Regions from separate parts of the Bacillus tequilensis genome, predicted to be linked through region 1. Evidence: a T-box and tRNA genes for the amino acid it is inferred to sense, from the RefSeq annotation. Region 1 holds a T-box; the other holds one or more tRNA genes.
The links. A T-box is a leader RNA that pairs with one kind of tRNA and senses whether it is charged. The one in region 1 lies ahead of leuS (leucine--tRNA ligase), so its partner is inferred to be a tRNA-Leu.

Region 1 (16,443 bases):
GCAACTGTTGTCGGGGTGTCGACAAGTCTTGGGCTCGGTGCGACCCAAATTAACGGCGGTTTGAATTACCTATTCGGCATTCCGAATAGCTTTGTGGTTCAACTTATTTTAATTGTCATTGTGACAGTGCTCTTTTTGCTTTCTGCGTGGAGCGGACTTGGAAAAGGCATTAAGTATTTGAGCAACACGAACATGGTTCTGGCAGGACTGTTAATGCTGTTTATGCTCGTTGTCGGTCCGACTGTGCTGATCATGAACTCATTTACAGATTCTATCGGACAATACATTCAAAATATCGTTCAAATGAGCTTCAGACTGACACCGAACGACCCCGAAAAACGCGAGTGGATTAATGACTGGACGATTTTCTATTGGGCATGGTGGATTTCCTGGTCCCCGTTTGTCGGCATTTTCATCGCCCGTGTATCCAGAGGCCGGACGATCCGCGAATTTTTAATCGGCGTCTTGGTGACACCTTGTATTTTGGCATTTCTATGGTTCTCTATTTTCGGCGTATCAGCCATGGATCTTCAGCAAAAAAGCACATTCGATATAGCAAAGCTTTCAACTGAAACGATGCTGTTCGGAACACTTGATCACTATCCGCTGACAATGGTGACATCGATCCTTGCGTTGGTTCTGATCGCTGTATTCTTTATCACATCTGCTGACTCAGCGACATTCGTGCTGGGCATGCAGACGTCCTACGGTTCTTTAAATCCGGCAAATTCTGTGAAACTCAGCTGGGGGATCATTCAGTCCGCCGTGGCGGCTGTGCTCCTATATTCCGGCGGGCTTGCCGCTTTGCAGAACACAGCGATTCTGGCAGCACTGCCATTTTCTATCGTCATTCTGCTGATGATTGCCTCTCTCTATAAATCACTCTCAAAAGAACGAAGAGAGATCAGAAAAGCGAAGAAAATCGATAAACCGAGAAGTCCAAGAGTAAAAAAGGCTTATTAACAAAAAAGATCTTTCCGCACCTGCGGGAAGATCTTTTTATTTGCGATATAAAATAAGGGCGGAAAAACAGTAAAGCTGCTCGCCGTCTGGGTCACACGCCGCCGACACCGTATATTTGATATCAATCAGCTGCTCCTCCGATATCCCTTTTAAAAATGAATTGATTTCTGTCTGCAAGTCTTTTTCATGCTCTTCATCAAATACCGCCACCTTCAGCATCTTATCCGCTCTCCTTTCTCTATCAATCTATTCCGTTTGGAACAGCGTTATGATAGAGAAATCATTTTCGCCCCGCTCTCCAGATAACTATGGCGTCTCCTGGCTCACCGTCTTGCCGCCCGACTTTCAGCAGTACGGCATAAACAACCCGCATATGAACAGCAGATCAGCTGACGCTGGAAAAAGAGAGAGCGAAAGCACGAGGAGCGTATACTGCAAATACGGCGACAGACATCACACCGATTGCTTATGGATTCTCTCAGCTTTTCGCCATTAAACCAGCCTTCATTTCTTCGACTGATTCAACTTCAAAGCCCAAATCACTCAGCATTTTATGATCCTCCGTCTCTTCCTGTCCGGCAGTTGTTAAGTAATCTCCGACAAAAATGGAATTTGCGGCGTAAAGGCCTAATGGCTGCAATGAGCGGAGATTGACCTCTCTTCCTCCGGAGATACGGATTTCTTTTGACGGATTGATAAAACGGAACAGCGCCAGCACTTTTAAACAGTACAGCGGAGTGAGTTCGTTGACACCTTCTAATGGCGTGCCGTCAATCGCATGCAAAAAATTCACCGGAATGGAATCCGCGTCAAGGGCCTTCAAGCTTTTTGCGATATCGATGACATCCTGTTTCGTCTCCTTCATTCCGATAATGGCGCCTGAACATGGAGACAGACCCGATTCTTTTGCCATTTCAACCGTATGAACCCTGTCATCGTATGTATGTGAAGTCGTGATGTTTGAATGATTTCGCTGTGACGTATTCAAATTATGATTATAGCGGTCTATTCCAGCTTCCTTCAGCCGTTTCGCCTGCTCAGGCTTTAACAGTCCTAGACACGCACAAACCTTCAGTCCATATGTCTCTTTCATTTCCCGCACCGCATCTGCGACCTGATCCACTTCTCTGTTAGACGGCCCCCTGCCGCTTGCCACGATACAATATGTGCCGATATTCAGATCGTGCGCCCGCTTTGCGCCTTCAAGAAGCGTTTCCTTATTCACCATCCGGTAAGACTGAATCGGCGCTTTCGAAATCGCGGACTGTGAACAATAGCCGCAGTTTTCCGGACAGAGCCCTGATTTGGCATTCATAATCATATTGAGCTTCACTTTTTTTCCGTAAAAGTGTTTTCTGATGTGAAAAGCCCCATGCATCAAAAGCAAAATATCTTCATCTGGACAGTTTAATATCGAAAGCGCCTCTTCGTCTGTCACTTCTGCTCCGGCCAGCACCCGGTCTGCGAGTTCCATCCATTTCATTCTCATACCCCCACTTGATTCATTCTGACACGATAAAATGTTTCTTCTTGCATCCCTTCCCGCCCTTTCACTGATCACTGAAGAACATGTGGTGCTTCCCAGTTAAAATGTTAACCGATTATAAAAAATGTTAACAATTAGAATATTATTGTTCTCACTTGTTTCTGTCAATAGAAGAAAGCATCAATTGATGTCAGCCAGGTAAAAGAAAACAAAAAGACCGTTTTAACATAAAACAGCCCCCAGTTTCGATTTTTTACTTTTGCAAAAACCGGACAGCTCCATGCCTTATGACTGTAATATGCAGACACCTTTTCATATCCGTTTACATCAAGCAGGGGCGTTTCAATGATGTTTCCTTCGCTTACTTCACATTTAAGAGGCAGATCTGGTTTCCCCCTTTATTTTTACAAATCGCATCGTTTACTAAATATTAAGTAAATATAACAAAATTTTCCGAAAACAGTTATTGTAACCGCTTACTTCGATATGATAGTATCAATTTATCAAAAACAGATGAGTTCATATTTTACTAAATAGATGAGAGGGATACCTATGGTTCGGATTAAAGATATCGCCTTGAAAGCTAAAGTTTCCAGCGCGACTGTTTCCAGAATTTTAAATGAAGATGAGTCGCTTTCTGTTGCGGGCGAAACGAGACAACGAGTCATCCATATCGCTGAAGAGCTCGGCTATCAAACAGTTGCCAAACGCCGGAAATCCCGCAGACAAAAACAGCGGACTCAGCCGCTGATCGGCGTACTGAGCTGCCTGTCCCCCGATCAGGAACGGCAGGACCCTTATTTTTCTTCCATTCGCAAAGGCATTGAAAAGGAATGCTTTGAACAGGAAATCTTCATTACAAATTCGATTCATCTCGGTTCCTTTCAAGAGCATATCTTGCGGGAACTGGATGGTGTCATTGTCATCGGCCGAGTTCATGATGAAGCCGTTACGCACATCAGCGGACGGCTGGAGCATGCCGTATTTATCAATCACTCTCCTGATCCTCAAGCGTACGATTCGATTGGCATCGATTTTGAAGCGGCTTCACGCCAAGCGATTGATCACCTTTTCAATCTAGGCTACAAACGGCTAGGCTACATTGGCGGGCAAGAAAAAGAGCATACGCTGAAGGATGGCCAAAGCATTCGCAGAACCATCGAAGACAAACGCCTGACTGTCTTTTTGAAGTCCGCCGCGCCCCAGCCTGAGCATGTGCTGGTCGGAGAATACAGCATGCGTGAGGGCTATCGCCTGATGAAGAAAGCAATCGCTCAAGGCCATCTGCCGGACGCATTCTTTATCGCAAGCGATTCCATGGCGATCGGCGCGTTAAAAGCGCTTCAGGAAGCCGGACTGCAGGTGCCGCGGGATACAGCGATTGTCAGCTTTAACGGGATTGAAGAATCTGAATTTGCCAGCACGCCTTTAACGACAGTGAAGGTATACACAGAGGAAATGGGCCGGACAGGCGTAAAATTGCTGCTGGACCGCCTCAATGGCCGAACCCTTCCCCACCGCGTCACCCTGCCCACCACTTTAATCGTAAGACAAAGCTGCGGATGTCCAGCTAAGGAGGTGACATAAGCAAGCATTAATCATGATGATAAGGAGGAAAAGATGAAACACACTTTTGTTTTATTTCTCTCTCTTATTCTGCTTATTCTGCCCGGCTGTTCAGCAGAGAAAAGCTCAGCGGACACCGCAAAAAAGACGTTAACCATTTATTCTACAATGTCAACGGACAGTGAAAGAGATACGTTCAGAAAACTTACGGCAGCGTTTGAAAAGGAACACAGTGACATTCGTGTCAGCCTTCATTTCCCAGGCAATGACTATGAAAATATGATGCGTGTCAGAATGGCTGCCAATGATTTGCCTGATCTTTTTGATACACATGGCTGGGGGAAAATCAGGTACGGAGAATATACAGCAGACCTCCGGGATATGAAATGGACTGAAAACCTCGATCCACATTTAAACAGCATTCTCAAAAATAAAAGCGGAAAGGTGTATGCCTATCCGATCAATCAGGCAAAAGACGGACTGGCGTATAACCGCAATATGTTAGACCGTTACGACATTGACCCGCCGGAAACGATGGATGACTTTATGAAAGCACTGAGAACGATTAAAGAAAAGAGCAAGGGAAAGATTGTTCCCTTCTGGTTTGCCGGATATGACAAAAGCTCATTCGCCCAATATTACGACCAATTCGCTACACCTCTTCTCATTACAGATCCCGCCCACAACGAAAAAAAACAGCTCATTAACGGCACCTTTCAGTGGAGCAAATTCACTTATTTATCAGACATCCTTAAACAAATGCAGAAAGAAAAACTGATCAATATCGACGCTGTAACCGCAAAAAAATCTCAGCTCATTGAATTAATGGCCCAAAACAAAATCGCCTTTACGATGCAAGGCGGCACACTCGGCCACGATGTTGCCCAAATCAATCCAAACGTCGAGGTCGGCATTATCCCCACACCTGCGATACATGCCGGAGATGCCCCGATATGGATCGGCGGTGAACGCTATACGCTCGCAGCATGGAAAGACTCACCTCATCTAAAAGAAGCAAAAGAATTTATTTCATTTATGGCACGTCCCGCTAATGCCAAACAAATGGCTGAAGCCACCTCGCTTCCCTCGGGTCTGACCAATGTGAAAGCTGATATTTACTATGCAAATGACTATGAGCATTATCAAAATGTCAAAGTCGAACCTTACTTCGATCGTTTATACTTGCCTAACGGAATGTGGGACGTCCTGGGGACAGCCGGGCAGGAACTTGCGGCTGATATTTTGACGCCTCAAGAGATTTCGCAAAAGCTGAAAAGAGAATATAAACGACTCCGGGAGCAATCGGAAACACAGGGAGCTGAAAACAATGAGTGAGATCGCAAGGGACGTTCATGTAAAACAGGTTAAGCCAAAAAAGCAGACCTCACTTTGGTGGATGTACACTCCTGCTTTACTCTCCGTTCTGATCTTTATGATTTATCCGTTTATGAAAGGCGCAATGATCACCTTTACAAACTGGAACGGCTTTTCGCAAGTCTACCAATGGGTGGGATTCGCGCAATATGAAAGGCTGTTTACTGACCCTGACACTTGGCACATTCTAAAAAACACGCTGCTTTACGGGCTCGGCAGCACCTTTTTCCAAAATGCGGTCGGACTCTTGTACGCCCTGCTTCTAAATCAAAGCATCAAAATGAAAGCGATAACAAGAACCGTTGTCTATTTGCCTGTGATGATCAGTCCGCTCATTATGGGATACATTTGGTACTTTTTCTTCTCCTATGACGGAGGCGCGCTCAACGATTTGCTCGGTGTCTTCGGCATCAGCCCGATCAATGCGCTCGCCAGTCCAACACTGAATCCCTGGATCATCGTTTTGATTAACACCTATCAATATGTCGGGATCGCTATGATTGTCTACTTAGCCGGCCTGCAAAGCATTCCGAAGGATTACTATGAAGCCGCGCAAATGGATGGTGCGAAACCAGTCCAGCAGTTTTTCACCATTACACTGCCGCTGTTAATGCCCTCAATAACGATTAATATGGTCATCAACATCATTGGAGGCTTAAAGCTGTTTGACGTCATTATCGCGCTCACCGCTGGCGGCCCTGGGAATGCGTCACAATCCATGTCCACGTTTATGTATGATTTGTATTTCAAACGGCAGGATGCCGGCTATGCCGCAACGCAAGGCATATTGATGGCATTTGTCATTTTGATCATCAGCTTTTGTGCGCTTGCGTATTTTAAAAGAAAGGAGACGGAAATGTCATGAAAACCGCCCGTTCAAAAAATCTGCGGATCGTTACACTTCTTGCCGCCATTGTGGCCTGTGCGCATTTTATTCCTTTTTACATTCTGCTGACCACCTCATTAAAAGCAAAGGGAGACTACAGTTCGAAATGGATGTTTCCAGGCGATATCTCCTTCCGCAATTTTTCAGAGGCATGGGAGCGCGCTTCACTTGGAAACTCTTTTATAAACACCATCATCATCACAGGCTTTTCCGCCTTGTTATTGATCATATTCGGCTCACTTGCCGCCTACCCACTTGCCCGGCGGGAAACAAAGCTGAATAAAGCGGTTTTCGCCTTGCTCATTTCCATTATGATCATCCCTCCGCTAACGTCCATGGTGCCTTTATACCAAATGGTCGTGGATGCCGGAATGGTGAATACACACGCCATCGCCATTTTCATCAATACAGCGGCTTACATGCCGTTAACCATATTCCTGTATTCAGGTTTTATCCGATCAACAGTTCCAAAAGAGCTTGAAGAAGCTGCAAAAATTGACGGCGCGGGCATGCTGAAAATCTTTTTTATGATCGTGTTTCCTCTGCTTAAGCCGATCACAGCGACCATCTGTATTATTTCCTGTGTCTTTATATGGAACGACTATCAATTTGCGATTTTCTTTTTACAAGATCAAAAGGTTCAGACATTAACAGTCGCCATGGCAGGGTTTTTCGGAGAAAACGCCAACAATCTGCATTTAGTTGCCGCAGCGGCTCTTATGGCAATGTTGCCGATGATTGTTCTGTTTTTGGCGCTGCAGAAATATTTCATTGCCGGCCTGTCATCCGGAGCGGTAAAGGGATAACATTAAAGGAGGAAGCAATATGAAAAAGATTACATTTATCGGTGCAGGGAGTACCATTTTCGCCAAAAATGTATTAGGAGACTGCCTGTTAACGGAAGCACTAAATGGCTTTGAATTCGCTCTTTTCGACATTGACCCCAAACGCCTGCAGGAATCCCAGCTCATGCTCGAAAATCTGCGAGACCGCTATAACCCGAGTGTGGCGATCAACAGCTACGATGACAGAAAACTTGCCTTGCAGAACGCAAGCTATGTCATCAATGCCATTCAGGTTGGAGGATATAAACCGAGCACTGTCATAGATTTTGAGATTCCGAAACGGTACGGGTTGCGCCAAACGATTGCCGACACAGTCGGCATCGGCGGGATCTTCAGATCACTCAGAACCATCCCCGTCTTATTTGATATCGCAAAGGATATGGAAGACATGTGCCCAGATGCGTGGTTTTTAAATTATACAAATCCAATGGCCTCCCTTACAGGCGCACTGCTCCGCTATACAAATATTAAAACAATCGGGCTCTGCCACAGTGTTCAAGTGTGCACGAAGGATTTATTCAAATCTCTCGGAATGGAGCATGACGGAATTGAGGAACGCATCGCGGGAATCAATCATATGGCCTGGCTTTTGGAAGTCAAAAAAGACGGTATAGATCTCTATCCTGAAATTAAAAGGAGAGCAAAAGAAAAACAAAAAACAAAGCATCATGATATGGTGCGGTTTGAATTGATGGATAAGTTCGGCTATTATGTCACGGAATCATCCGAACACAACGCAGAGTATCACCCGTTCTTTATTAAACGGAATTACCCTGAGCTGATCAGCGAGCTGCAAATTCCGCTAGATGAATATCCGAGAAGGTGCGTCAAGCAGATTCAAAATTGGGAGAAAATGCGGGATGATATCGTCAACAATAAACACCTTACGCACGTACGTTCAAAGGAATATGGTTCAAGAATAATCGAAGCGATGGAAACGAACGAGCCATTCACCTTCGGAGGAAACGTCTTGAACACAGGACTGATCACCAACCTTCCTTCAAAAGCCGTTGTGGAAGTGACATGCGTCGCCGCCAGAAAAAAAGTGACCCCGTGCTTCGCCGGAGAACTGCCTGAGCAGCTCGCAGCCCTAAACCGGACGAATATTAATACACAGCTGATGACAATTGAAGCCGCTGTCACACGAAAAAAAGAAGCGGTTTACCAGGCCGCAATGCTTGATCCGCATACAAGCGCGGAGCTTTCCTTGAATGACATCATCTCCATGTGCGACGATTTATTTGAAGCGCACGGCGATTGGCTTCCGTCGTACAAATAAAAAACTAGGGGACCGCTCTCCCCTAGTTTTTTGGTTTTGTTTCGCCTTCCCAAGCCATCATGCCGCCTTCGACATTGACTGTTTTAAAGCCCTGTTCATCCAAGTACCTGCAGACATTCATGCTGCGCATTCCTGAGCGGCAGATAAACACGTACTCTTTGTCTTTATCAAGGGTGTCCATTTTTTCAGGAATATCCCCCATGCGAATATGAACGGCTTGCGGGATCATGCCTTCCGCAACCTCTTCATCTTCTCTGACATCAATCAAATATAATTCTTCGTCCGCCTCAATTTTTTCTTTCAAAGCGGCTGTGCTGATTTCTTTTATTTCCAAAGAAAACACTCCCATTCACAATGATCATGTTTTAGTATATCAAAGTCAGCTGGACGATTGCTATTTCGAGACTGATTTAGAAAAATCCCCTTTTCGCAAAGGGGATTTTTCTAGGCTTAGTTTGCCACAATATTGACGAGTTTGCCAGGCACTGCGATGATTTTTCGAATCGTTTTGCCTTCAAGCTGCTCTTTGACCTTTTCATCGGCTTGAGCAAGCTGTTCGAGCTGTTCTTTCGTCGCATCGGCAGGAACCAGTAATTTCGCTTTTACTTTGCCGTTCAGCTGAACAACGATTTCAACTTCATCATCCACAAGTTTCGTTTCATCATAAACAGGCCAAGCTTCATATGCAATCGTGCCGACATGGCCGAGCTTCTCCCAAAGCTCTTCCGCTAAGTGAGGCGCAATAGGAGAAAGAAGCTTCACGAAGCCTTCCATATATTCCTTCGGCAGCTCTGTTGCTTTATATGCTTCATTGATAAAGACCATCAGCTGGGATATACCCGTGTTGAAACGAAGACCTTCGTAATGGTCTGTGACCTTCATGACTGTTTCATGATACACGCGCTCCAATGTTTCACCTGCGCCGTCAACGATTTTGCCGTTAAGCTCACCGTTGTCTTCTACAAACAGGCGCCATACGCGGTCAAGGAAGCGGCGCGCGCCGTCTAATCCTGATTCAGACCAAGCGATTGAAGCATCTAGCGGTCCCATGAACATTTCGTACAATCTGAGCGTATCAGCACCGTGAGAGGCAACGATTTCGTCAGGGTTGACAACGTTCCCTTTCGATTTACTCATTTTTTCGTTGTTTTCGCCGAGAATCATTCCTTGGTTATACAGCTTTTGGAACGGTTCTTTCGTCGGCACTACGCCGATATCATACAGGAACTTATGCCAGAAGCGGGCATACAGAAGATGGAGCACGGCATGTTCTGCGCCACCAATATACATATCAACCGGAAGCCATTTTTCCAACTTCTCTGGTGATGCCAGCTGATCCGGATTGCGCGGATCAATGTAGCGCAAGAAATACCAGCAGCTTCCCGCCCATTGCGGCATCGTATTCGTTTCTCTTCTTCCTTTTTTCCCTGTCTCAGGGTCTGTGACTTCCACCCAATCTTTAATGTTCGCAAGCGGTGATTCGCCTGTTCCGCTCGGTTTGATTTCATCCGTTTTCGGCAAAATCAGCGGCAGCTCCTCTTCAGGCACAGCCGTTGATGTTCCGTCTTCCCAATGAATGACCGGAATCGGCTCGCCCCAATAACGCTGGCGGCTGAAAAGCCAATCGCGCAGACGGTACGTCACTTTTTTCTCGCCGTTTGTCGTTTCTTCCAGCCAAGCAATCACTTTCTCAATCGCTTCCTGTTTGTTAAGGCCGTTCAGGAAATCAGAATTCACGTGCTCGCCGTCGCCAGTGTACGCCGCTTCCTCAACGTTTCCGCCTTTCACAACTTCCTTCACCGGAAGGCCGAATGTTTTGGCGAATTCAAAATCACGCTCATCGTGTCCTGGAACAGCCATGACAGCACCTGTTCCGTATGATGCAAGAACGTAATCCGCAATCCAGATCGGCAATTTCTCTCCGTTTACAGGATTGATCGCATAAGCTCCTGTAAATACGCCTGTCTTTGTTTTCGCAAGATCAGTACGCTCCAGGTCACTCTTTGATTGAATTTCTTTGATATATGCTTCAACAGCTTCTTTTTGCTCAGCCGTTGTGATGTTTTCCACCAATGCATGTTCCGGGGCAAGTACCGTGTATGTAGCGCCAAACAGCGTGTCTGGTCTTGTCGTAAACACCGTAAAGGATTCATCATGTCCATCTATAGCAAAATGAACGTGAGCGCCTTCAGAACGGCCGATCCAGTTGCGCTGCATATCTTTAATGCTTTCCGGCCAGTCAAGCTCTTCCAAGTCTTCAAGAAGCCTGTCCGCATAAGCGGTGATTTTCAGCATCCACTGCTTCATCGGACGTCTCTCTACCGGATGGCCGCCGCGTTCGCTCTTGCCGTCAATGACTTCTTCGTTGGCGAGAACCGTACCGAGAGCCGGGCACCAGTTTACAGGCACTTCGTCAACGTAAGCAAGGCCCTTTTCGTATAGCTTTAAGAAAATCCATTGCGTCCATTTATAGTATTCAGGGTCAGTCGTATTGATTTCACGGTCCCAGTCATATGAGAAACCAAGCGACTGAATTTGACGGCGGAAATTGTCGATATTCTGCTTCGTAAACACAGCTGGATCGTTCCCTGTGTCAAGCGCGTATTGCTCAGCCGGCAGGCCGAATGCGTCCCAGCCCATCGGATGAAGGACATCATAGCCCTGCATGCGCTTCATGCGGGACAGGATATCTGTAGCTGTGTATCCTTCAGGATGGCCGACGTGCAATCCCGCTCCTGACGGATAAGGGAACATGTCCAGCGCGTAAAATTTTTGTTTTTCATTATGATCAAGAGTGGCAAATGTTTTGTTTTCAAGCCAGTATGTTTGCCATTTCTTTTCTATCTCTTTGTGCTGAAAACTCAAAGTAAAAACCTCCTTCTAATTGAATACGGCGTTTATGGTTCAAGTATTGACGGGAAGGAGCGAACTATATTCAGAATATTCCCAAACTAAAAAAAACTCCCTCATCCCAAAAAGGGACGAGAGACTTTCGTTTTCCCGCGGTACCACCCTCGTTAGCGCGGCATACGCCGCACTCACTTGATACTTTTAACGCAGTTATGCGTCAGCGGCTTTTCACCGCTGCAACTCTGAGGTGAGTTCGGAAACAAACTTGATTGACTTTCACCAGCCGTCAACTCTCTGCAACAATATCTGCTTCTTACTGCTCCTCTTCATTGTTCTTATCGCAACCGTAATCTTAACTGTATTTTATAGAATTCTGTTCATAAGTGCAAGCAGGTTTGTATACAATGGGAATGTACCCTGAACGGGCGAAGATTGAGGACAATTATTCGGGTGGAGTTTTGGTTTGACGTTTGGACTCGGCTGGGTCGCCGCCGCTGTTCATTTCTCTCACAAAGTCAAAACTTCTGAGAACAGCTTCACCGCCGTAGCCTGAGATAATCGATAAGATGACAAGTTGAATTCCTGAATCGGGGTCAGCGGATAATACAAGTAAAATGGAAGCTGTCATTCCGATAAACCAATCTTCCAAAAATCCAAGGTAGATAAACCGCTTCGTCATTCTGGGTTTCTCCAGCCTGCCTCTCTTTTTCACATGACCGAGAATCCCCATGATTCCTCCAATTACACAAGCAATAAGTACCTGATGCAGCATCTTCATCATCACCTTCCTAAAGCCCTTATTTCGTAAAGCGACTTCAGGCCATCCAGCCCCCTTAAACGATTCCGATGATTTTCGATATCTACATACTGGCAAATCTGAAAAAAGCTTGTTTCTTCCATTATATGTGAACACATGATCGATAAGCTTGATGCATTGGATTCATTTTTCCCCCAGTGACATTTACCTAGTCACTCATTTAGCTGCTTCCGGTCATATGTTCAATCTCTGTTCTTATTTTAGTGTATACGAGGACAAGCCTTGATGACAAACAACAAACTGCGCTTGCTTGAATCAGAACATACGTTATGCTAGGGTTACTGTAGAATTCATTTAAAAAAGGGGAAAATCAGGCTTTCGTTCAGTAAGATGACAGCCTAAGGGGGATTTAAATGGCTAGTTTTCAATCATTTGGCATGCAAGGACAGCTGGAAGTCATCAAAAAAGCGCTTGATCATGCGCGAGTCGGTGTGGTCATTACAGATCCCGCGCTCGAAGATCATCCTATTGTCTACGTAAATCATGGCTTTGTTCAAATGACCGGTTATGAAGCCGGGGAGATTTTAGGAAAGAACTGCCGATTCTTACAGGGGAAACACACAGATCCCGCTGAAGTGGACACGATCAGAACCGCTTTACAATATAAAGAGCCTGTTACCGTGCAGATCAAAAACTACAAAAAAGACGGAACAATGTTCTGGAATGAATTGAATATTGATCCGCTTGAGACTGAAGGCAAGACCTATTTTGTCGGCATCCAAAAAGACATCACCCAGCAAAAAGAGTATGAAAAGCTTCTCGAGGATTCCCTCACAGAAATCACTGCACTTTCAACGCCTATTGTCCCGATACGCAACGGCATTTCAGCTCTTCCGCTAGTCGGAAACCTGACTGAGGAGCGATTCAATTCCATTATCTGCACATTGACGAAAATTCTAACAACATCCAAGGATGATTATTTAATTATCGATTTATCCGGATTAGCCCAAGTGAACGAACAAACCGCCGATCAGATTTTCAAGCTGAGCCATTTGCTGAAATTGACGGGGACCGAATTAATCATTACCGGCATTAAGCCCGAATTGGCTATGAAAATGAATGGTTTGGATGCTAATTTTTCATCGTTGAAAACATTTTTAAATGTAAAGGATGCCGTTAACGTTCTTCCGGTCATGTAAAAAGATCCCGCTCATCAGCGGGATCTTTTATTATGAAGAGATTGAGGCTTGCTTATTTGTTTCTTTTGCCGGTTTTATCCGTTTGTCGTATAAAAGCGTTGCGGCAATACTGATCAGCAGCAAAACCAATAGAGATAAAACAAGAGCCCGGATGCCAAAATGATCGACAAGCAAACCGCCGAACAACGGGCCAATCATTCTGCCGCCTGTCGCCGCGCTGTTGACAAAGCCTTGATAAAAGCCTTCTTTCCCCTTAGGCGCAAGCTGATTGGCAATCGTCGGCACCGCTGGCCAAACAAGCATTTCTCCGATAGTCAGAATCACCATGGCAGCCAGAAACATCGGGAAGTGCTTTGCCGTCAGCAGCATGCTGTAGGACAGTATAAAAATGATAAAACCGATGACCATTTGCGCTTTCAGCGACTCCGCCCATTTTTTTACGACAAAGCTGACAAGCGGCTGGCCAATCACAATTAAAATTCCGTTAATTGTCCACAGCACGCTGTATAAGGAAAGAGATATTCCCATGCTTTGCGTGTACGAAGCAATCGTGGTAGACCATTGAGAATAAGCAAGCCAGCCTAGTACATAGCCGCTGCTTAATATGATCAGCGCGGCAAATTTCGCTTTGCCGTTCACAGCATCATAATCAAGCACGGATGTTTGAGACGCATCCTTCGTCTGAATATTTCGAAATCCGAAATATACGATAAAGAAAAAGATCAGATACAATACGGCATTCGCCATAAATACGTAGGAAAACGAGAAAGACGCCACGACACCGCCAAGAGCTGAGCCGACGGCCACCCCCGCGTTTTGCGCGACATAGATCGCATTAAATGCCTTCCTTCCCCCTTCAGGCCACACTGCTCCAGCCATTGCATAGCTGGCCGGAAAAACAACACCGGATCCAAAGCCCACAACCGTCAGCAGCGCAATATAGGCAGGCCAATCATGGAAAAAGACAAGACCCATCAAACTTGCTAACGTAATAGCAATCCCAAGCATAATCGATTTAAAGCCGCCGATTTTATCAAACAAAAAACCACCGCATAAATTACCAGCCACACTGGCGCCGGAATTCAGCATCAGAACAAGCCCGGCTACTGTTAATGACTTTCCTAAATGATTATGAATATAAATCGTATTCAGCGGCCATAAAAAAGAAGCCCCCGTCACATTAATAAACATTCCAATGATTAAAATTTTAAGAGCACGCGGCATACTCATCCCCCTTTCTTACCTAAAAAAGCTCATGAAAAAAACGAAACCTAAAACGGCTCCGTACGAATCGAGTGATCATAGCACATTCATTCTATCTGTCTACCTCACATTTTTCAACTGATGAGCGTAAAAAAATCTAACACATATTGTTCGGAAAATGTAAAATAAATAGAAAAAGGGGTCATTTTATGGAAATGGCATTAGCATTCTTAGGTTTTCTTGCATGTCTCATTTCGCTTAGCTATGGATTGTATCACCTCGTCAGATATGTGCTGAAAAAAGAAAAACGTTTTTCTAAGAAACTTTTTTGGCCGCTTTTGATAGGAGGCCTGGTGCTGCTCTTCACCGGAGCAGGACTGTCAGAGCCTGATGCTGCTGCTGCAAATGCGGAGAAAAAATATTCAGCTTTAAACGCCGAATATCAAAGTCTCACAAAAGAGCATGAAGCACTTGAAAAAGAATACAAATCTGTCAGCACTGAAGCAAAGACATTAAAAGACAGCACAGAAGATCAAGACAAGCTGAAGCAGCTTGAAAAAGAAAATAGTGAACTAAAAAAGACGCAAAAATCATTAAAAGCGGAGATGAAAGAGCTTCAAGACAATCAAAAACAGCTCAAAGAAGATACAAAAACGGCAAAGGCTGAAAATGAAACACTCCGACAAGATAAAACAAAGCTTGAAAAGCAATTAAAAGAGGCGAAAAGCCAAACTGCAAGTTCTTACGAAGACACTGGAAATTCTTCAAGCCATACCAATCAAGCTGATGAAGCCAAAGCAGCTGACACAGCAGAAGGCTGTAATATTAAAGGAAGCAAAAACGGCATCTACCACACGCCAGGCAGTACATACTACGACAGGACAACTGATCCGGCTGAAATGTTTTGCTCAGTTGAAGAAGCTGAAGCCGCAGGTTACCGGGCGCCAAAACGATAAACAAAAAGCTCCAGAATCTCTGGAGCTTTTGCTGTTTCATAACGATGATTTAATCACCTTCTTATAATAAAGAACAGACAGAAAACCGAAGATGGAGTAGAGCCCAGTATATAACACCATTACCACAATCATCGGCGTCCACACCTCTGACCCGAATAGGAACCAGCCGGATTGAACGGCAAAGTAGCTGTGGAAGAGGCCGACAACCAGCGGAATACCAAAGTTGTACATTTGTTTGATGCGTATCCCTTTTATCAGGTCGTCCCGCGTAAAACCAAGTTTTCTCAAAATCGTATAATTTGGTTTTTCATCTTCACTTTCACCCATTTGTTTAAAATAAAGGATACAGCCTGATGTAATCAGGAACGTTAATCCTAAGAAGCCGACGATGAACATCACGAGACCAAACAGTGACTTTTGCACAATGCCTGTATCCAGTCGTGATAAATGCTGATCTTTCTTGTTCACCTTTTGAAAAAGCTCATTTGCTTTTTCAAGCTGGTCCTCCTGTTTCACATTAATGCCGATAAATTCAGACTGCGCGAGCTGAATGCGGGGGTCTTTATCTTTGTTGAGCCGTTTATACAAGCTGTCATCCACTATAACTGCGGGCATTCCCCCGTTTGTAAACGTGTAGGATACAAGAAACTCATCTCTTAATCCTTTATAGCGTAATGGCTGCGTTTCATGCTTGCTTTTCACCTTCACGCTGCCGGAGTCTTTTAAAATCATTACTTTTTGCAGCAAGTCGGTGTATCCTGAGAACACCGCCTCTCCAGCCGCCACATCGACTCCGTTTACATCTTTGTCGCTTACAACAGCAAGCTGTAATTTACTCGGATCCCCCTGCATTTCTTTCGGGTTTCCATCCATGATATTTGTGACATCAAAAGCCGCTTGCAGAACAGGAGTTTCTTTTTTCACATACGAAATGTTACTTTCACTCAAACTGCTTTCAAATTGTTTGGCATCCTTCTCATTCATGAATGAAAAATCAGCCGCTACACTTTGTTCAGCGGTTTTTTCTGCCGAGTAATACGAAATATAAGCGAGTGACAGCAGCCCGATGGCGAGCGCTG
Region 2 (16,443 bases), 1.2 Mb from region 1:
TGAAGAATTGTTAACAAGGGATATTGATATCTCAAACAAAGAATTGAAATCATTCTATAATAAAAATAAAGAGCTGTATCAGTTTGATGATTCGTATCGAATTCGGCATATTGTGGTAAAAGATGAAGAAGAAGCGAGAGAAGTCCTAAAAGAACTGAATGGCGGATCGAGCTTTGAAGCTGTCGCGGCGGAAAGGTCTACAGACAGGTATACATCGCCATACGGCGGAGATTTAGGCTTTGTTACAGAAGCATCAGACAACATTCCTTCAGCATACATTGAAGAAGCAAAAACACTCAAAGAGGATGAATGGTCTGGCAAACCGATAAAGGTCAGTAACGGATACGCCGTCATTCAGCTGAAAGAAAAACTAAAAGCAAGGACATTTTCATACGATGAGGTGAAAGATCAGATCAGACGTCAAATCGCAATGGATCAGCTAGGTGATAAAGCCTCAGTCAAAACACTTTGGAAAGAAGCTGATGTATCATGGTTTTATGGGGAAAAAAGTACTAAGTGATTGACAAAAAATTTTGAAATTGATAGATTATATACATAATACCAATACAAATAGTCGGAAATTGAGGTGTCGAGAATGGTACGTGTAGCAAACTCCATTACTGAATTAATTGGGAATACGCCAATCGTTAAATTAAATCGCCTTACAGATGAAAACAGTGCGGATGTATATTTGAAGCTTGAATATATGAACCCTGGAAGCAGTGTAAAAGACCGTATCGGTTTAGCTATGATTGAAGCCGCTGAAAAAGAAGGAAAATTAAAAGCCGGCGATACAATCATTGAACCGACAAGCGGAAATACTGGAATCGGGCTTGCGATGGTTGCTGCGGCTAAAGGTTTCAAAGCTATTTTGGTGATGCCTGATACAATGAGCATGGAGCGCCGCAACCTTCTTCGCGCATACGGTGCTGAGCTTGTGCTGACGCCTGGCGCGGAAGGCATGAAAGGCGCCATTCAGAAAGCTGAAGAGCTTGCTGAGAAGCACGGATACTTTGTGCCGCAGCAGTTTAATAACCCTTCTAACCCAGAAATTCACCGCCAAACAACAGGTAAAGAAATTGTTGAGCAATTCGGTGATGATCAGATTGACGCATTTGTGGCCGGAATCGGCACAGGCGGAACGATTACGGGAGCGGGCGAAGTTCTGAAGGAAGCATACCCTTCCATCAAAATTTACGCTGTTGAACCTTCGGATTCTCCAGTGCTTGCCGGAGGAAAACCAGGTCCCCACAAAATTCAGGGAATCGGAGCCGGATTTGTGCCAGACATCTTAAACACCGAAGTATACGATGAAATCTTCCCTGTGAAGAATGAAGAAGCGTTTGAATATGCGCGCAGAGCTGCACGTGAAGAAGGAATTCTCGGAGGCATCTCATCAGGCGCGGCAATTTACGCTGCTCTTCAAGTAGCGAAAAAACTCGGAAAAGGCAAAAAAGTTTTGGCCGTCATTCCAAGTAACGGCGAACGTTATCTGAGCACGCCGCTGTATCAATTCGATTAAAATGCCAAACTCCCGGTCTGCCGGGAGTTTTTTTATATTCGTGCATCAAATATGCCATGTCTACGCCGAATGTTATGCTTGGAAGAGAAATTCACTTTTTTCAATAACAAGATTGCTTTACAATAAAAAAACAAGCAAAAAAGAAAATAGAGGAATGATATCAATGGCACAACGCAGACCGGCAGGCAAAAAAGTACCTTTTCAAAAAGACTCATTCTTACAACAATATGAGAAACTTGCGCAATCCAGAAAACAGCATGTACTCCTTGAAAGTGCAAGAGGCGGCAGATACAGCATAGCCGGTCTTGATCCGATTGCGACGGTAAAAGGAAAAGACGGAATAACCACAATTAAGCATGGAGATGAGATGCTGTTTAAAGAAGGTGACCCATTACGGGCCTTCCACAGCTGGTTTAAAACGCTGGAAACAGAAACAGATCACGAGCTTCCGGATTTTCAAGGCGGGGCAATCGGATTTCTCAGCTATGATTACGCACGTTACATTGAAAATTTTAAAATGCTCTCACTAGATGATTTGGAAACACCGGATATTTATTTTCTTGTTTTTGATGATATAGCAGTTTATGACTATCAAGAAGAGTCTCTGTGGCTGATTACTCATGTGAATGGTTCTGATCACGCAACTGCGGATATGAAGCTATCTGAGCTGGAGCGGCTGTGGCTGACTGAGCTCCCTGCTGTCTCTTCGCGAGAGATGAAGCATGAAACAGACGGCTCCTTCGCGGCACCATTTACGGAGGAGGGGTTCTCGCAAGCTGTAGAGAAAATCAAACAATACATCGCCAGCGGAGATGTGTTTCAAGTCAACTTGTCAATCAGACAGTCGCAGTCACTGTCTGCCCACCCATATCAAATTTACAAGACTTTGAGAGCAGTAAATCCTTCTCCTTATATGGCCTATTTAGAAACACCTGATTTCCAAATCATTTGCGGATCGCCTGAACTGCTTGTCAGCAAAAAGGGCAAGCTATTAGAGACGAGGCCAATTGCAGGCACCCGTTCCAGAGGGGAAACCGATGAAGAAGACGAGGCGCTGGCAAACGAATTGATCCATAATGAAAAAGAACGCGCAGAACATGTCATGCTGGTTGATCTAGAGAGGAATGATCTTGGACGAGTATCACGTTACGGGTCTGTGAGCGTGAACGAATTCATGGCAATTGAAAAATACTCGCATGTGATGCATATTGTATCTAATGTCCAAGGTGAACTGCAGGATGGATATGACGCGGTAGATATTATTCATGCTGTATTTCCCGGAGGAACCATTACAGGTGCTCCCAAAGTAAGAACGATGGAAATTATAGAAGAACTTGAGCCGACACGCCGCGGGCTTTATACTGGATCTATAGGATGGTTTGGGTATAATCACGATCTGCAGTTTAATATCGTCATTCGAACCATTTATGCAACCGGAGGGCAGGCATTTATGCAGTCCGGCGCAGGAGTTGTGATTGATTCCGTTCCAAAGCACGAATACAGGGAATCATTCAAAAAAGCTTTTGCAATGCAAAAGGCATTAGAGCTGAGCAAAGAAGAGACAAAAATTAGATGAGGTGAGCGGAGAAATGATTTTAATGATTGATAACTATGATTCATTCACGTACAACTTGGTGCAGTATTTGGGCGAGCTTGGGGAAGAACTGATTGTGAAACGCAACGACAGCATCACGATCGAAGAAATCGAAGAGCTGTCTCCTGATTTTCTGATGATTTCACCTGGACCGTGCAGTCCTGATGAGGCGGGAATCAGCCTTGAAGCTATTAAACATTTCGCAGGCAGAATCCCCATTTTTGGTGTATGCCTCGGACATCAGTCCATCGCACAGGTGTTTGGCGGCGATGTGGTTAGGGCAGAGCGGCTTATGCACGGGAAAACCTCGGATATCGAGCATGACGGCAAGACAATCTTCGAAGGTTTGAAAAATCCCCTTGTCGCGACTCGTTACCATTCGCTGATCGTAAAACCTGAGACCCTGCCAAGCTGTTTTACAGTAACAGCACAAACGAAAGAAGGAGAAATTATGGCCATTCGCCACAATGATCTTCCGATAGAAGGCGTGCAATTTCACCCGGAGTCAATTATGACCTCCTTTGGAAAAGAAATGCTCAGAAATTTCATTGAAACATACCGCAAGGAAGTTATTGCGTGATGATATATGTGAACGGCCGGTATCTAGAGGAGAAAGATGCAGTTCTTTCTCCTTTTGACCATGGATTTTTATATGGGATCGGTGTTTTCGAAACCTTCAGGCTCTACGAAGGATCCCCATTTTTGCTTGATTGGCATATAGAAAGGCTTAAGCGCGCGCTTAACGATCTGCAAATTGAATATACTGTTTCGAAGCATGAGATTCATGAGATGCTGGACAAGCTTCTTTTGCTGAATGAAATCAAGGATGGCAATGCCCGCGTAAGACTGGACATATCAGCCGGGATCAGCGACAAAGGCTTTGTCTCCCAGACATATGATAAGCCCACTGTATTATGTTTTATGAACCAGCTGAAACCAGAAAGCCTTCCTTCGCAAAAAGAAGGAAAGGTTTTATCGTTACGGAGAAACACACCAGAGGGGCCATTTCGGTTAAAATCTCATCATTATTTAAATAATATGTATGCGAAAAGAGAAATCGGAAATGATCCGCGTATCGAAGGAATTTTCTTAACAGAGGATGGAGCTGTTGCAGAAGGCATCATATCAAATGTTTTCTGGAGAAAAGGCAGCTGCATCTATACGCCATCACTTGATACCGGTATTCTGGACGGTGTTACGAGGCGTTTTGTCATAGAAAATGCAAAGAAAATAGGATTGGAACTCAAAACGGGCCGATATGAGCTGAAGGCTCTTTTGTCAGCTGACGAAGCATGGATGACAAACTCTGTTCTTGAGATCATCCCATTTACTAAAATAGAGGAAGTAAACTATGCAGGACGAAGAGGAGAAGCAGCCGCTGCTCTTCAGAAGCTATACAACAAAGAAATAAAGAACATGATCCATGAAAAGGGAGGAAGAGAATGGCGCAGCAAACGATAGACCAAACACAAGTAATCCATACCAAGCCCAGCGCTTTATCATATAAAGAGAAGACGCTGGTGATGGGAATTTTAAACGTAACGCCTGACTCTTTCTCGGACGGCGGAAAATATGACAGCTTGGACAGGGCGCTGCTGCATGCGAAAGAGATGATCGATGACGGCGCCCATATCATTGATATCGGAGGAGAATCGACAAGACCCGGCGCCGAGTATGTGTCAGAGGATGAGGAGATGTCAAGAGTCATTCCAGTGATTGAACGGATCACAAATGAACTGGCTGTGCCGATTTCAGTAGATACGTACAAAGCTTCTGTCGCAGATGAAGCTGTGAAAGCGGGCGCATCCATCATCAATGATATTTGGGGAGCGAAACATGACCCGAAGATGGCTTCCGTTGCAGCCGAACACAATGTTCCCATTGTTCTTATGCATAACCGCCCAGAGAGAAATTACAACGACATATTGCCCGATATGCTGTCGGACTTAATGGAGAGTGTAAAAATCGCTGTTGAGGCCGGAGTAGAGGAGAAGAACATTATCCTTGATCCAGGTATCGGTTTTGCGAAAACTTATCATGACAATCTGGCAGTGATGAACAAGCTCGAGATTTTCAGCGGACTGGGGTATCCGGTTCTTCTGGCAACCTCCCGAAAAAGATTCATCGGACATGTTCTGGATCTTCCGCCTGAGGAGCGGGCTGAGGGAACGGGCGCAACTGTGTGTCTCGGCATTCAAAAAGGCTGTGACATTGTCAGAGTCCATGATGTGAAACAAATTGCCAGAATGGCGAAAATGATGGACGCAATGCTGAATAAGGGAGGGGTGCACCATGGATAAAGTCTACGTAGAAGGCATGGAGTTTTACGGATACCACGGTGTGTTCAAAGAAGAAAACAAGCTCGGTCAGCGGTTTAAAGTTGATTTAACCGCTGAGCTGGATTTAAGCAAAGCCGGACAAACGGACGACCTTGAGCATACGATCAACTATGCTGAGCTCTATCACGTATGTAAAGATATTGTAGAGGGGGAGCCTGTGAAATTGGTAGAAACACTGGCAGAACGCATTGCAGACACGGTTCTCAAACAATTTCAGCCGGTGCAGCAATGTACTGTGAAAGTGATTAAGCCCGACCCGCCGATTCCCGGACACTATAAATCAGTAGCAATTGAAATCACGAGAAAAAAATCATGAACAACATAGCTTATATTGCACTAGGGTCTAATATTGGAGATAAAGAAACGTACTTAAGACAAGCGGTGACCATGCTGCACCAGCATGACGCTGTGAAAGTCACCAAGGTGTCGTCTATTTACGAAACTGATCCGGTCGGATACGAAGACCAAGATGAATTCTTAAATATGGCCGTTGAAATCAAGACATCGCTTAACCCATTTGAACTCCTTAAACTGACGCAGCATATAGAAAATGAATTAGGCAGAACAAGGGAAGTAAGGTGGGGGCCGCGGACGGCAGACCTTGACATTTTGCTGTTTAATCGTGAAAATATTGAAACAGAGCAACTAATTGTTCCGCACCCGAGAATGTATGAGCGTTTGTTTGTCCTTGCGCCGCTTGCGGAGATTTTCCCGCAGGTTGAAAAAGAGGCAAAAAACGCGGAACCAAACCAAGAAGGTGTAAGAGTATGGAAGCAGAAATCTGGGGTAGACGAATTCGTGCATTCAGAAAGCTGAAAGGTTATACTCAAGAAGGATTTGCAAAAGCGTTAGGTATATCAGTTTCTATTCTCGGCGAAATCGAACGCGGAAACCGATTGCCGTCAGCTGCCATCATTCAAGATGCTGCAGAGGTTTTAAATATAAGTGCGGAAGAATTGGCTCCGCCAGAAAAATAAACAAATGAGAAAGGAGGGGGAAAATGTTTAAAATCGGTGATATTCAATTGAAAAACCGGGTTGTGCTAGCCCCGATGGCTGGTGTCTGCAACTCAGCATTCAGATTGACTGTAAAGGAATTCGGAGCCGGATTGGTATGCGCTGAAATGGTCAGTGACAAAGCGATCCTTTACAATAATGCAAAAACAATGGGGATGCTTTACATTGATGAACGTGAAAAACCGCTCAGCCTTCAGATTTTCGGAGGAAAAAAGGAAACCCTTGTGGAAGCGGCGAAGTTTGTAGACCAAAACACAACTGCTGATATTATTGATATTAACATGGGATGTCCTGTACCTAAGATTACAAAATGCGATGCGGGCGCCAAATGGCTTCTTGATCCTGATAAGATTTACGAAATGGTGTCCGCGGTAGTGGATTCCGTTGATAAACCAGTTACAGTCAAAATGAGAATGGGCTGGGATGGAGACCACATTTTCGCAGTGAAAAACGCACAGGCTGTAGAACGTGCGGGCGGAAAAGCTGTTGCGCTTCACGGCCGTACAAGAGTGCAGATGTACGAAGGAACGGCAAACTGGGATATCATCAAAGAAGTAAAACAATCAGTATCGATTCCGGTTATCGGAAACGGCGATGTCAAGACGCCGCAGGATGCTAAACGTATGCTTGAAGAAACAGGGGTAGACGGTGTCATGATCGGACGTGCCGCACTGGGCAATCCGTGGATGATTTATCGTACGGTTCAATACCTTGAAACAGGCGAATTAAAAGAAGAGCCGCAAGTGCGCGAAAAAATGGCGGTATGCAAACTGCATCTTGACCGCCTCATTAACTTAAAAGGTGAAAATGTAGCGGTAAGAGAAATGAGAAAACACGCTGCTTGGTATCTGAAAGGTGTTAAGGGCAATGCGAAGGTTCGTAATGAAATCAACCATTGCGAGACAAGAGAAGAGTTTGTACAGCTTTTAGATGCATTTACTGTTGAGGTTGAGGCAAAAGAGCTTCAAGACGCAAAAGTAGGATAATACTTACTTCTATTTGCTGCTCACTGCCAGTATTGCGCTGGCAGTTTTTCTGCTTTTTTCATGAAACAATATCTGTAATGGAGTGATAACAATGAGTCAAGAAGAGCATAACCATGAAGAATTGAACGATCAGCTGCAAGTCAGACGCGATAAAATGAATCAACTGAGAGATAACGGCATTGATCCGTTCGGCGCACGCTTTGAAAGAACGCACCAGTCTCAGGAAGTTATTTCAGCATATCAAGAACTAACAAAAGAAGAGTTAGAAGAAAAAGCGATCGAAGTGACAATCGCAGGCCGCATGATGACAAAACGCGGCAAAGGAAAAGCCGGCTTTGCGCATCTTCAGGATTTAGAAGGCCAAATTCAAATCTACGTAAGAAAAGACAGTGTCGGTGACGACCAATACGAAATCTTCAAGTCTTCTGACCTTGGTGATCTTATCGGCGTAACCGGAAAAGTCTTCAAAACAAATGTAGGCGAATTGTCTGTAAAAGCAACTTCTTTTGAATTACTGACAAAAGCACTTCGTCCGCTTCCTGACAAATACCATGGTCTAAAAGACGTTGAGCAGCGCTACCGTCAGCGCTATCTGGATCTAATCGTAAATCCGGACAGCAAACATACGTTCATCACACGAAGCAAGATCATTCAAGCTATGAGAAGATACCTTGATGATCACGGATACTTAGAAGTGGAAACACCAACAATGCACAGCATCCCTGGGGGAGCTTCTGCACGTCCGTTTATCACCCACCACAATGCGTTAGATATTCCGCTCTATATGCGTATTGCAATCGAACTGCACCTAAAACGTCTAATCGTCGGCGGTTTAGAAAAAGTGTATGAAATCGGCCGCGTTTTCCGTAATGAAGGTGTCTCTACACGCCATAACCCGGAATTCACGATGATTGAGTTATATGAGGCATATGCGGACTATAAAGATATCATGAGCTTAACTGAAAACCTTGTCGCCCATATCGCCCAAGAAGTGCTTGGAACAACTACGATCCAATACGGAGAAGAACAAATCGATCTTAAACCGGAGTGGAAAAGACTCCACATGGTTGACGCAGTTAAAGAAGCAACTGGTGTTGATTTCTGGGAAGAGGTCACTGTTGAGCAAGCACGCGAATATGCAAAAGAACATGACGTAGAGATCAAAGATTCTATGACAGTAGGTCATATCATCAATGAATTCTTCGAACAAAAAATTGAAGAAACACTTATTCAGCCAACGTTTATTTACGGACATCCTGTGGAAATTTCTCCTCTAGCTAAGAAAAATCCTGAGGATCCGCGTTTTACAGACCGTTTTGAACTGTTTATCGTCGGTCGTGAACATGCGAACGCGTTTACAGAGCTGAATGACCCTATTGATCAGAGAGAACGCTTTGAAGATCAATTAAAAGAGCGCGAAGCTGGTAACGATGAAGCTCATCTAATGGATGAAGACTTTGTTGAAGCTCTGGAATACGGTATGCCGCCAACAGGAGGCTTAGGCATCGGTATCGATCGTCTGGTTATGCTGCTGACGAATGCTCCTTCTATTCGCGACGTGCTGTTATTCCCGCAAATGAGACAACGCTAATAAAGAGGAGCAGTATCCTTTTTTATAAAGGGATGCTGCTCTTTTTAAATTCCTAAGTATTTATTCAAAAAAACTATTGCGCTATTATTTACAAGGTGGTATATTATTATTCGTTGCCGCTAAACAAGGCGATAACGAATAATAGAAATTCAAAAAAGTTATTGACTTCAGTGAGTCGACGAGTTATAATAATAAAGTCGCTTGAAAGAAGTTGACAAAAATGATCTTTGAAAACTAAACAAGACAAAACGTACCTGTTAATTCATTTTTAAACAAATCGCACAGCGATGTGCGTAGTCAGTCAAACTTTTATCGGAGAGTTTGATCCTGGCTCAGGACGAACGCTGGCGGCGTGCCTAATACATGCAAGTCGAGCGGACAGATGGGAGCTTGCTCCCTGATGTTAGCGGCGGACGGGTGAGTAACACGTGGGTAACCTGCCTGTAAGACTGGGATAACTCCGGGAAACCGGGGCTAATACCGGATGGTTGTTTGAACCGCATGGTTCAAACATAAAAGGTGGCTTCGGCTACCACTTACAGATGGACCCGCGGCGCATTAGCTAGTTGGTGAGGTAATGGCTCACCAAGGCGACGATGCGTAGCCGACCTGAGAGGGTGATCGGCCACACTGGGACTGAGACACGGCCCAGACTCCTACGGGAGGCAGCAGTAGGGAATCTTCCGCAATGGACGAAAGTCTGACGGAGCAACGCCGCGTGAGTGATGAAGGTTTTCGGATCGTAAAGCTCTGTTGTTAGGGAAGAACAAGTACCGTTCGAATAGGGCGGTACCTTGACGGTACCTAACCAGAAAGCCACGGCTAACTACGTGCCAGCAGCCGCGGTAATACGTAGGTGGCAAGCGTTGTCCGGAATTATTGGGCGTAAAGGGCTCGCAGGCGGTTTCTTAAGTCTGATGTGAAAGCCCCCGGCTCAACCGGGGAGGGTCATTGGAAACTGGGGAACTTGAGTGCAGAAGAGGAGAGTGGAATTCCACGTGTAGCGGTGAAATGCGTAGAGATGTGGAGGAACACCAGTGGCGAAGGCGACTCTCTGGTCTGTAACTGACGCTGAGGAGCGAAAGCGTGGGGAGCGAACAGGATTAGATACCCTGGTAGTCCACGCCGTAAACGATGAGTGCTAAGTGTTAGGGGGTTTCCGCCCCTTAGTGCTGCAGCTAACGCATTAAGCACTCCGCCTGGGGAGTACGGTCGCAAGACTGAAACTCAAAGGAATTGACGGGGGCCCGCACAAGCGGTGGAGCATGTGGTTTAATTCGAAGCAACGCGAAGAACCTTACCAGGTCTTGACATCCTCTGACAATCCTAGAGATAGGACGTCCCCTTCGGGGGCAGAGTGACAGGTGGTGCATGGTTGTCGTCAGCTCGTGTCGTGAGATGTTGGGTTAAGTCCCGCAACGAGCGCAACCCTTGATCTTAGTTGCCAGCATTCAGTTGGGCACTCTAAGGTGACTGCCGGTGACAAACCGGAGGAAGGTGGGGATGACGTCAAATCATCATGCCCCTTATGACCTGGGCTACACACGTGCTACAATGGACAGAACAAAGGGCAGCGAAACCGCGAGGTTAAGCCAATCCCACAAATCTGTTCTCAGTTCGGATCGCAGTCTGCAACTCGACTGCGTGAAGCTGGAATCGCTAGTAATCGCGGATCAGCATGCCGCGGTGAATACGTTCCCGGGCCTTGTACACACCGCCCGTCACACCACGAGAGTTTGTAACACCCGAAGTCGGTGAGGTAACCTTTTAGGAGCCAGCCGCCGAAGGTGGGACAGATGATTGGGGTGAAGTCGTAACAAGGTAGCCGTATCGGAAGGTGCGGCTGGATCACCTCCTTTCTAAGGATATATACGGAATATAAGACCTTGGGTCTTATAAACAGAACGTTCCCTGTCTTGTTTAGTTTTGAAGGATCATTCCTTCGAAACGTGTTCTTTGAAAACTAGATAACAGTAGACATCACATTCAATTAGTAAGACAAGATATCACATAGTGATTCTTTTTAACGGTTAAGTTAGAAAGGGCGCACGGTGGATGCCTTGGCACTAGGAGCCGATGAAGGACGGGACGAACACCGATATGCTTCGGGGAGCTGTAAGCAAGCTTTGATCCGGAGATTTCCGAATGGGGAAACCCACCACTCGTAATGGAGTGGTATCCATATCTGAATACATAGGATATGAGAAGGCAGACCCGGGGAACTGAAACATCTAAGTACCCGGAGGAAGAGAAAGCAAATGCGATTCCCTGAGTAGCGGCGAGCGAAACGGGATCAGCCCAAACCAAGAGGCTTGCCTCTTGGGGTTGTAGGACACTCTGTACGGAGTTACAAAAGAACGAGGTAGATGAAGAGGTCTGGAAAGGCCCGCCATAGAAGGTAACAGCCCTGTAGTCAAAACTTCGTTCTCTCCTGAGTGGATCCTGAGTACGGCGGAACACGTGAAATTCCGTCGGAATCCGGGAGGACCATCTCCCAAGGCTAAATACTCCCTAGTGACCGATAGTGAACCAGTACCGTGAGGGAAAGGTGAAAAGCACCCCGGAAGGGGAGTGAAAGAGATCCTGAAACCGTGTGCCTACAAGTAGTCAGAGCCCGTTAACGGGTGATGGCGTGCCTTTTGTAGAATGAACCGGCGAGTTACGATCCCGTGCAAGGTTAAGCAGAAGATGCGGAGCCGCAGCGAAAGCGAGTCTGAATAGGGCGCATGAGTACGTGGTCGTAGACCCGAAACCAGGTGATCTACCCATGTCCAGGGTGAAGTTCAGGTAACACTGAATGGAGGCCCGAACCCACGCACGTTGAAAAGTGCGGGGATGAGGTGTGGGTAGGGGTGAAATGCCAATCGAACCTGGAGATAGCTGGTTCTCTCCGAAATAGCTTTAGGGCTAGCCTCAAGGTAAGAGTCTTGGAGGTAGAGCACTGATTGGACTAGGGGCCCCTACCGGGTTACCGAATTCAGTCAAACTCCGAATGCCAATGACTTATCCTTGGGAGTCAGACTGCGAGTGATAAGATCCGTAGTCGAAAGGGAAACAGCCCAGACCGCCAGCTAAGGTCCCAAAGTATACGTTAAGTGGAAAAGGATGTGGAGTTGCTTAGACAACCAGGATGTTGGCTTAGAAGCAGCCACCATTTAAAGAGTGCGTAATAGCTCACTGGTCGAGTGACTCTGCGCCGAAAATGTACCGGGGCTAAACGTATCACCGAAGCTGCGGACTGTTCTTCGAACAGTGGTAGGAGAGCGTTCTAAGGGCTGTGAAGCCAGACCGGAAGGACTGGTGGAGCGCTTAGAAGTGAGAATGCCGGTATGAGTAGCGAAAGAGGGGTGAGAATCCCCTCCACCGAATGCCTAAGGTTTCCTGAGGAAGGCTCGTCCGCTCAGGGTTAGTCGGGACCTAAGCCGAGGCCGAAAGGCGTAGGCGATGGACAACAGGTTGATATTCCTGTACCACCTCCTCACCATTTGAGCAATGGGGGGACGCAGGAGGATAGGGTAAGCGCGGTATTGGATATCCGCGTCCAAGCAGTTAGGCTGGGAAATAGGCAAATCCGTTTCCCATAAGGCTGAGCTGTGATGGCGAGCGAAATATAGTAGCGAAGTTCCTGATTCCACACTGCCAAGAAAAGCCTCTAGCGAGGTGAGAGGTGCCCGTACCGCAAACCGACACAGGTAGGCGAGGAGAGAATCCTAAGGTGATCGAGAGAACTCTCGTTAAGGAACTCGGCAAAATGACCCCGTAACTTCGGGAGAAGGGGTGCTCTGTTAGGGTGCAAGCCCGAGAGAGCCGCAGTGAATAGGCCCAGGCGACTGTTTAGCAAAAACACAGGTCTCTGCGAAGCCGCAAGGCGAAGTATAGGGGCTGACGCCTGCCCGGTGCTGGAAGGTTAAGAGGAGCGCTTAGCGTAAGCGAAGGTGCGAATTGAAGCCCCAGTAAACGGCGGCCGTAACTATAACGGTCCTAAGGTAGCGAAATTCCTTGTCGGGTAAGTTCCGACCCGCACGAAAGGCGCAACGATCTGGGCACTGTCTCAACGAGAGACTCGGTGAAATTATAGTACCTGTGAAGATGCAGGTTACCCGCGACAGGACGGAAAGACCCCGTGGAGCTTTACTGCAGCCTGATATTGAATGTTGGTACAGCTTGTACAGGATAGGTAGGAGCCTTGGAAACCGGAGCGCCAGCTTCGGTGGAGGCATCGGTGGGATACTACCCTGGCTGTATTGACCTTCTAACCCGCCGCCCTTATCGGGCGGGGAGACAGTGTCAGGTGGGCAGTTTGACTGGGGCGGTCGCCTCCTAAAAGGTAACGGAGGCGCCCAAAGGTTCCCTCAGAATGGTTGGAAATCATTCGCAGAGTGTAAAGGCACAAGGGAGCTTGACTGCGAGACCTACAAGTCGAGCAGGGACGAAAGTCGGGCTTAGTGATCCGGTGGTTCCGCATGGAAGGGCCATCGCTCAACGGATAAAAGCTACCCCGGGGATAACAGGCTTATCTCCCCCAAGAGTCCACATCGACGGGGAGGTTTGGCACCTCGATGTCGGCTCATCGCATCCTGGGGCTGTAGTCGGTCCCAAGGGTTGGGCTGTTCGCCCATTAAAGCGGTACGCGAGCTGGGTTCAGAACGTCGTGAGACAGTTCGGTCCCTATCCGTCGCGGGCGCAGGAAATTTGAGAGGAGCTGTCCTTAGTACGAGAGGACCGGGATGGACGCACCGCTGGTGTACCAGTTGTTCTGCCAAGGGCATCGCTGGGTAGCTATGTGCGGACGGGATAAGTGCTGAAAGCATCTAAGCATGAAGCCCCCCTCAAGATGAGATTTCCCATTCCGCAAGGAAGTAAGATCCCTGAAAGATGATCAGGTTGATAGGTCTGAGGTGGAAGTGTGGCGACACATGGAGCTGACAGATACTAATCGATCGAGGACTTAACCACATGTTGAATGATGTCATACCTGTTATCTAGTTTTGAGAGAACACTCTCAATTTGTTTGGTGGCGATAGCGAAGAGGTCACACCCGTTCCCATACCGAACACGGAAGTTAAGCTCTTCAGCGCCGATGGTAGTCGGGGGTTTCCCCCTGTGAGAGTAGGACGCCGCCAAGCAATTGCACGTTAGTGCAATTATGGAGGATTAGCTCAGCTGGGAGAGCATCTGCCTTACAAGCAGAGGGTCGGCGGTTCGAGCCCGTCATCCTCCACCATCTTGCCGGTGTAGCTCAATTGGTAGAGCAACTGACTTGTAATCAGTAGGTTGGGGGTTCAAGTCCTCTTGCCGGCACCACTTTTATATGGTATAATACTCAAGTCTCTTTTAAAAAGAGCCATTAGCTCAGTTGGTAGAGCATCTGACTTTTAATCAGAGGGTCGAAGGTTCGAGTCCTTCATGGCTCACCATTTACGCGGGTGTGGCGGAATTGGCAGACGCGCTAGACTTAGGATCTAGTGTCTTTATGACGTGGGGGTTCAAGTCCCTTCACCCGCATTATATAGGATAACAGTTGTAAAAACTGGATTTCCTGTCTGCGGAAGTAGTTCAGTGGTAGAACACCACCTTGCCAAGGTGGGGGTCGCGGGTTCGAATCCCGTCTTCCGCTCCAACTATACCATCCACGCCGGGGTGGTGGAATTGGCAGACACACAGGACTTAAAATCCTGCGGTAGGTGACTACCGTGCCGGTTCAAGTCCGGCCCTCGGCATTAAATTTTGCGCCCGTAGCTCAATTGGATAGAGCGTTTGACTACGGATCAAAAGGTTAGGGGTTCGACTCCTCTCGGGCGCGCCATTATTCTAATAGAATAAACAAGAAATCGGGAAGTAGCTCAGCTTGGTAGAGCACATGGTTTGGGACCATGGGGTCGCAGGTTCGAATCCTGTCTTCCCGACCATTTTTATGGGGCCTTAGCTCAGCTGGGAGAGCGCCTGCTTTGCACGCAGGAGGTCAGCGGTTCGATCCCGCTAGGCTCCACCAAATGTTTTCTAAAAAAGTTGTTGACTTTAAACAAGCAACATTGTATAATAATAAAGTTGCTTTAACAAAGCGAACAAACGAAATGATCTTTGAAAACTAAACAAGACAAAACGTACCTGTTAATTCATTTTTAAACAAATCGCACAGCGATGTGCGTAGTCAGTCAAACTAGGGCCTGCACGATGCAGGTCACACAGATGTCGTCGCAGGATGCGGCGAACTTAATCTGTGATCCATTTATCGGAGAGTTTGATCCTGGCTCAGGACGAACGCTGGCGGCGTGCCTAATACATGCAAGTCGAGCGGACAGATGGGAGCTTGCTCCCTGATGTTAGCGGCGGACGGGTGAGTAACACGTGGGTAACCTGCCTGTAAGACTGGGATAACTCCGGGAAACCGGGGCTAATACCGGATGGTTGTTTGAACCGCATGGTTCAAACATAAAAGGTGGCTTCGGCTACCACTTACAGATGGACCCGCGGCGCATTAGCTAGTTGGTGAGGTAATGGCTCACCAAGGCGACGATGCGTAGCCGACCTGAGAGGGTGATCGGCCACACTGGGACTGAGACACGGCCCAGACTCCTACGGGAGGCAGCAGTAGGGAATCTTCCGCAATGGACGAAAGTCTGACGGAGCAACGCCGCGTGAGTGATGAAGGTTTTCGGATCGTAAAGCTCTGTTGTTAGGGAAGAACAAGTACCGTTCGAATAGGGCGGTACCTTGACGGTACCTAACCAGAAAGCCACGGCTAACTACGTGCCAGCAGCCGCGGTAATACGTAGGTGGCAAGCGTTGTCCGGAATTATTGGGCGTAAAGGGCTCGCAGGCGGTTTCTTAAGTCTGATGTGAAAGCCCCCGGCTCAACCGGGGAGGGTCATTGGAAACTGGGGAACTTGAGTGCAGAAGAGGAGAGTGGAATTCCACGTGTAGCGGTGAAATGCGTAGAGATGTGGAGGAACACCAGTGGCGAAGGCGACTCTCTGGTCTGTAACTGACGCTGAGGAGCGAAAGCGTGGGGAGCGAACAGGATTAGATACCCTGGTAGTCCACGCCGTAAACGATGAGTGCTAAGTGTTAGGGGGTTTCCGCCCCTTAGTGCTGCAGCTAACGCATTAAGCACTCCGCCTGGGGAGTACGGTCGCAAGACTGAAACTCAAAGGAATTGACGGGGGCCCGCACAAGCGGTGGAGCATGTGGTTTAATTCGAAGCAACGCGAAGAACCTTACCAGGTCTTGACATCCTCTGACAATCCTAGAGATAGGACGTCCCCTTCGGGGGCAGAGTGACAGGTGGTGCATGGTTGTCGTCAGCTCGTGTCGTGAGATGTTGGGTTAAGTCCCGCAACGAGCGCAACCCTTGATCTTAGTTGCCAGCATTCAGTTGGGCACTCTAAGGTGACT

Region 2: it encodes a tRNA-Leu, which carries the amino acid that the T-box ahead of leuS (leucine--tRNA ligase) is inferred to sense. The anticodon was not compared.

What each region holds. Positions count from the first base shown of each region.
Region 1 covers NZ_CP048852.1:2,895,822-2,912,264, forward strand. The annotation lists gene opuD (glycine betaine transporter OpuD) at 1-963, shown strand, start outside; gene G4P54_RS15370 (sporulation protein Cse60) at 1,000-1,182, opposite strand; gene bioB (biotin synthase BioB) at 1,442-2,446, opposite strand; gene G4P54_RS15380 (LacI family DNA-binding transcriptional regulator) at 3,002-4,036, shown strand; gene G4P54_RS15385 (ABC transporter substrate-binding protein) at 4,070-5,350, shown strand; gene G4P54_RS15390 (carbohydrate ABC transporter permease) at 5,343-6,254, shown strand; gene G4P54_RS15395 (carbohydrate ABC transporter permease) at 6,251-7,081, shown strand; gene melA (alpha-galactosidase MelA) at 7,101-8,399, shown strand; gene G4P54_RS15405 (rhodanese-like domain-containing protein) at 8,422-8,733, opposite strand; gene leuS (leucine--tRNA ligase) at 8,850-11,264, opposite strand; T-box leader at 11,374-11,588, opposite strand; gene G4P54_RS15415 (DUF4257 domain-containing protein) at 11,692-12,027, opposite strand; gene ytvA (YtvA family blue-light photoreceptor) at 12,420-13,205, shown strand; gene G4P54_RS15425 (MDR family MFS transporter) at 13,236-14,429, opposite strand; gene G4P54_RS15430 (sunset domain-containing protein) at 14,618-15,364, shown strand; gene bceB (bacitracin ABC transporter permease BceB) at 15,401-16,443, opposite strand, start outside.
Region 2 covers NZ_CP048852.1:81,054-97,496, forward strand. The annotation lists gene G4P54_RS00430 (peptidyl-prolyl cis-trans isomerase) at 1-520, shown strand, start outside; gene cysK (cysteine synthase A) at 596-1,522, shown strand; gene G4P54_RS00440 (anthranilate synthase component I family protein) at 1,686-3,098, shown strand; gene pabA (aminodeoxychorismate/anthranilate synthase component II) at 3,112-3,696, shown strand; gene pabC (aminodeoxychorismate lyase) at 3,696-4,577, shown strand; gene folP (dihydropteroate synthase) at 4,559-5,416, shown strand; gene folB (dihydroneopterin aldolase) at 5,409-5,771, shown strand; gene folK (2-amino-4-hydroxy-6-hydroxymethyldihydropteridine diphosphokinase) at 5,768-6,271, shown strand; gene G4P54_RS00470 (helix-turn-helix domain-containing protein) at 6,223-6,432, shown strand; gene dusB (tRNA dihydrouridine synthase DusB) at 6,456-7,457, shown strand; gene lysS (lysine--tRNA ligase) at 7,549-9,048, shown strand; rRNA gene G4P54_RS00485 (16S ribosomal RNA) at 9,358-10,907, shown strand; rRNA gene G4P54_RS00490 (23S ribosomal RNA) at 11,077-14,004, shown strand; rRNA gene rrf (5S ribosomal RNA) at 14,059-14,174, shown strand; tRNA gene G4P54_RS00500 (tRNA-Val) at 14,197-14,272, shown strand; tRNA gene G4P54_RS00505 (tRNA-Thr) at 14,277-14,352, shown strand; tRNA gene G4P54_RS00510 (tRNA-Lys) at 14,390-14,465, shown strand; tRNA gene G4P54_RS00515 (tRNA-Leu) at 14,471-14,553, shown strand; tRNA gene G4P54_RS00520 (tRNA-Gly) at 14,594-14,668, shown strand; tRNA gene G4P54_RS00525 (tRNA-Leu) at 14,683-14,768, shown strand; tRNA gene G4P54_RS00530 (tRNA-Arg) at 14,778-14,854, shown strand; tRNA gene G4P54_RS00535 (tRNA-Pro) at 14,881-14,957, shown strand; tRNA gene G4P54_RS00540 (tRNA-Ala) at 14,965-15,040, shown strand; rRNA gene G4P54_RS00545 (16S ribosomal RNA) at 15,278-16,443, shown strand, end outside.